One region of the Pantoea sp. Lu_F5_004 genome, then DNA from elsewhere that is predicted to be linked to it. Evidence: predicted binding sites of a transcription regulator. Region 1 holds the regulator's gene; the other holds the start of a gene.
What was found. The regulator CRP, encoded in region 1, controls carbon source genes, mostly activating them, when cyclic AMP is high. The targets are predictions, from matches to a motif close to ATGTGANNNNNNTCACAT.
Positions count from the first base shown of each region.

Region 2: a site for CRP is predicted at 1,463-1,480, ahead of pth (aminoacyl-tRNA hydrolase). Genes of this name have one in related genera too.

Region 1 is NZ_CP194946.1:454,172-456,634, reverse strand. Features, by position in the region: gene ACR8BN_RS02100 (OsmC family protein) at 411-815, opposite strand; gene crp (cAMP-activated global transcriptional regulator CRP) at 1,119-1,751, shown strand; gene ACR8BN_RS02090 (YccS/YhfK family putative transporter) at 1,809-2,463, shown strand, end outside.
Region 2 is NZ_CP194946.1:2,403,567-2,406,029, reverse strand. Features, by position in the region: gene ychF (redox-regulated ATPase YchF) at 1-608, opposite strand, end outside; gene pth (aminoacyl-tRNA hydrolase) at 717-1,304, opposite strand; gene ychH (stress-induced protein YchH) at 1,560-1,835, shown strand; gene ACR8BN_RS11135 (GGDEF domain-containing protein) at 1,832-2,463, opposite strand, start outside.

The sequences.
Region 1 (2,463 bases):
CTTTGCTACAGGTATATGCTCCCTTCGCTTCACGTCCGGCAACCGCATCCGGTTTCAGGAAGGTCGCTACAGACAACGCCTGGGCAGAAAGAATCTGGCAGCAATAGATAAGTTCAACACGCCGGGAACCGGGTCAGAAGAGGAAAGCGTCCCGCCGCCCGGATAAAAACGCCGGGAGCGTTTTTGAACAACGCAACGCGTTGGCCCGGCTACGGGCGCGCCTCAGGGATGAGGTGCGTAATCGCGCGGGCCGAGCGGCCAGAGATTGGCTTAAGCGACTTTCCGATCTGACCCGGTTCCCAGCGCAGGCACAGTATCAAAGCGGATTCCCGATGCAGGCACAGTCTTAAAGCAACCTGAATCAGATACTGGAAGTGAAGTTAGCAGGTCTGCAATGACCCCTGCGGCTACTACAGCTCAATCACTTCATAGCTATGCGTAATGTTGACGCCTTTACCCAGCATGATGGCCACAGAGCAATATTTTTCAGCAGAAAGATCCACGGCGCGTGATACCGCTTTATCCTGGAGCGCTTTACCACTCACGATAAAATGCAGGTTGATGTGCGTAAAGATTCGCGGCGCCTCTTCACGACGTTCTGAGGTCAGTTTTACTTCACAATCAGCCACATCGTTTCGGCCTTTTTGCAGAATTGATACCACGTCAATCGCACTGCATCCGCCCGCCGCCATCAGCACCATCTCCATTGGGCTGGGCGCTTTATCACCCGAATTTCCATCCATCAGTATCTGATGGCCGGATGAGGATTCTCCGAGGAATGTCAGCCCTTCTACCCATTTCACTCTTGCCTGCATGATTTTTGCTCCGGAATACGCTGTTTTGTCGCCAGAGTACGCTTTCGCCTGGTAAACAGCAATCCAGAGAAATCCGCCCGTAGCTGAAGCGAGACAACAGAAGACAGTCGGCAAAAGCTGTGCTACAAACAGTGCTGAAAATATTTTTCGTCACCCGATGACGAAGGCGGGAAGGATGATGCGCACTGCGCCTGATGCGGCCCGAATAATTTCCTGAAATGGAAACGCTTGAAGCTTTCACCGCCTGACAGGGAAAACTGCCCCCTGTATTTTGGGCACGATTACAACAGAGGATAATAGCGAATGGTTCTCGGCAAACCGCAAACAGACCCTACACTCGAATGGTTCCTGTCCCATTGCCATATTCACAAGTATCCATCCAAAAGTACGCTGATTCACCAAGGTGAAAAAGCAGAAACGCTTTACTACATCGTGAAAGGTTCCGTCGCGGTTCTGATTAAAGATGAAGAAGGCAAAGAGATGATTCTTTCCTACCTGAATCAGGGCGATTTTATTGGTGAACTTGGCCTGTTCGAAGAAGGCCAGGAACGCAGCGCCTGGGTACGTGCGAAAAGCGCGTGCGAAGTGGCGGAGATTTCTTACAAGAAATTCCGTCAGCTGATTCAGGTTAACCCTGACATCCTGATGCGACTCTCATCGCAGATGGCGCGTCGCCTGCAGGTGACGTCTGAAAAAGTGGGTAACCTCGCTTTCCTCGACGTAACCGGACGCATTGCACAGACCCTGCTCAACCTGGCGAAGCAGCCAGATGCCATGACGCATCCCGACGGCATGCAAATTAAAATCACTCGTCAGGAAATTGGCCAGATTGTTGGTTGTTCACGTGAAACCGTGGGCCGTATTTTGAAGATGCTGGAAGATCAGAACCTGATCTCCGCACACGGCAAAACCATCGTCGTTTACGGCACCCGCTAATTCCTGTCACCCACGGCGTGATGGCAACATCACGCCGTTATTGTTTGTGTTGGGCCGATGTGGCGTCGAATTATTTACCATCCTGAAGTTAACTACGCCTTGCGGCAAACGCTGGTGCTCTGTCTGCCAGTGGCGCTGGGCTGGCTGGCTGGCGACCTGCAAAAAGGTCTGCTGTTCTCATTAGTGCCCGCCTGCTGCAACATTGCCGGTCTGGATACCCCGCATAAACGCTTCTTCAAACGCCTGATTGTTGGCGGCAGCCTGTTTGCCCTCGGCAGCTTTCTGATGCAGTGGCTCACCCTGCATGCTATTCCGCTGCCGCTCATCCTGTTTGCCATGCCCTTATTGCTCGGCGTTACCGGGGAGATCAGCCCGCTGCATGGTCGTCTGCTGCCCGGCACCCTGATTGCCGCCATCTTTACCCTGAGCCTGATTGGCCGCATGCCAATCTATGTCCCCCCGCTGCTCTATATCGGTGGCACGCTGTGGTACGGGCTGTTTAACTGGTTCTGGTTCTGGCTGTGGAAAGAGCAGCCGATGCGCGAAAGCCTGAGCCTGATCTACCGCGAGCTGGCTAACTACTGCGACGCAAAATATACCCTGCTGACGCAGCTGACCGATCCGGAAAAGGCGCTGCCGCCGCTACTGGCCCGTCAGCAGAAAGTGGTCGATCTGATTAACACCTGTTATCAGCAGATGCATATGCTGTCGG
Region 2 (2,463 bases), 1.9 Mb from region 1:
ATGGTGGGTTTCAGGGTCAGGAAGCTCAGATAGCGGATTGCCGCTTTGTCGTCCTCATCCAGATTCAGTGAACGCAGCATGCCCGCTTCAGAAAGATGCGGCAGGCACTTCTCCAGCGCAGCCAGCTCGGCTTTGGCATCTTTGTCGCCGCCTTTGGCTTTCTTCTGCACACGCTGAATCGCACGTTCACAGGTTTCAAGATCGGACAGCGCCAGCTCGGTGTTGATCACATCAATATCTTCAGCCGGGTTCACTTTACCCGCCACGTGGATGATGTTGTCGTTTTCAAAGCAGCGCACCACGTGGCCGATCGCTTCGGTTTCACGGATGTTGGTCAGGAACTGGTTACCCAGGCCTTCACCTTTTGACGCGCCTTTTACCAGACCGGCGATATCGACGAATTCCATGGTAGTCGGCACCACGCGCTGCGGCTTAACAATCTCAGAAAGCTGGTCGAGACGCAGGTCAGGCATCGGCACCACGCCCGTGTTTGGTTCAATGGTGCAGAAGGGGAAGTTAGCCGCTTCGATGCCCGCTTTAGTCAGCGCGTTAAACAGAGTGGATTTACCGACGTTCGGCAGGCCCACGATACCGCATTTGAATCCCATGGTTTGATACCCTTTATAACTGGATGGACAGTTCGCCAGAAGGCGGACTGTCGGAGACGAATTGAAAAATTTCGCGCATTATACACGGAATCACGACGATTCGGGCGTTTAAGCAGGCTTGAAGGCGTGCAGCCGGTTCATCGCCTTGATACGATCCTCTTTCAGCCACAGTTCGGTGCAGCGCGCCGCCTCATCAATGGCATCATCAATCAGCTTCTGCTCACTGGCGGGCGGCTTGCCCAGCACAAATCCGGTCACCTTGTTGCGATCACCGGGATGCCCGATACCGATGCGCAGCCGATGGAAATTGTTGTTGTTGCCCAGTTTGCTGATGATATCTTTCAGCCCGTTATGGCCGCCATGCCCGCCGCCCTGCTTGAACTTCGCCACGCCGGGTGGCAGATCGAGTTCATCATGCGCCACCAGGATCTCTTCTGGCGCGATGCGATAAAAGGTCGCCATCGCCGCCACGGCTTTCCCGCTCAGGTTCATAAAGGTGGTCGGCACCAGCAGGCGCACATCCTCTCCGGCTATCGCCAGGCGCGCGGTATAGCCATAGAATTTGCCTTCCTCTTTCAGTGACTGATTGTGGCGCTCAGCCAGTAAATCCAGATACCAGGCACCCGCATTGTGGCGCGTGGCGGCATATTCAGCGCCTGGATTGGCAAGGCCCACAATCAGTTTAATGCTGCTCACAATGATTATCCTGCTGTTATCGCGAAAGGGCGTTAGTTTACTTCGCCACGAGCGAGATGACAAAGTACAAGCATCGAAATGGTTCATGACGGTGATTAATCATTTTCCATCTGAATCAACAGGCTGCAATCAGGACCAGTTAATTATTTATGGCTGATGTGTGATCCAGTCCGCAACGTTATCGTCACCCATTGCCTAAGCTTATGGCACTTAACATTGTGTGCGGTTATTGACTCATATGGATGGAGGTGCAGCATGAAACATCAACACTGCCGCGTAGCGGGTAACAGCTTGATGGTACTGGGATTAGTCACAATGGTGCTGGGCGTGGGTTTCTCAATTATGAACCAGCTTCCCTCGCTTGATCTGCCAGATGCGCTGGCGCAGGGCGCAATCTTAGGCATCTTTGTTGGTGCAATGATGTGGCTGGTCGGGGCGGGTCTGAGTGGTCGTGAAAAGGTTGAAGATCGTTATTACTGGCATCGTCACTATGACAAACGTTGTCGCCGGTCGCACAATTCTCACCATTAACTGATGCCAGCAGTGACCGGATGCTGCGCGATGCGGTTCCGGCCGCTGGCCTTGGCGTGATAGAGCGCTTTATCCGCCAGCGTGAGTAAATCGTCAAAACCCTGCTGCTGATGTGTGACAGTGGCAAACCCAATGCTTACCGAATAGGCAATTGAATTGGGTTGTGACGCACAGACCTCCCGCCGAATTGTCTCGCACCAGGCCTCTGCCTCTGTTGCCGCCGCCGGAATTATCGCCGCAAACTCCTCTCCGCCCAGTCGCGCAAAACGCCCCTCGGCTGGTATCAGCCCTCTGACAATGTCGCAAAAGTGAATCAATATCTGGTCGCCCTGTTGATGGCCATACCGATCGTTAATGCTCTTAAAATGATCCAGATCGAACAGTATCGCGCTAAAGGGCCGGTTCTGACGGCGGCATCGCGCCACAATCTTCTCTGCTTCATTAAATAAAGCACGACGATTCCAGACGCTGGTCAGAGGATCGTGCATCGAGGCATGCTTTAAGACTGACTGCATCTGTTCATTCACCATGGCCAGGATAGTAAATGTCAGACCGATGACAAACAGAATCGATTCCAGGATGACGTAAATCGAGAAGTTTGATCCGCCAATGGCGCCAGGCAGCGTGC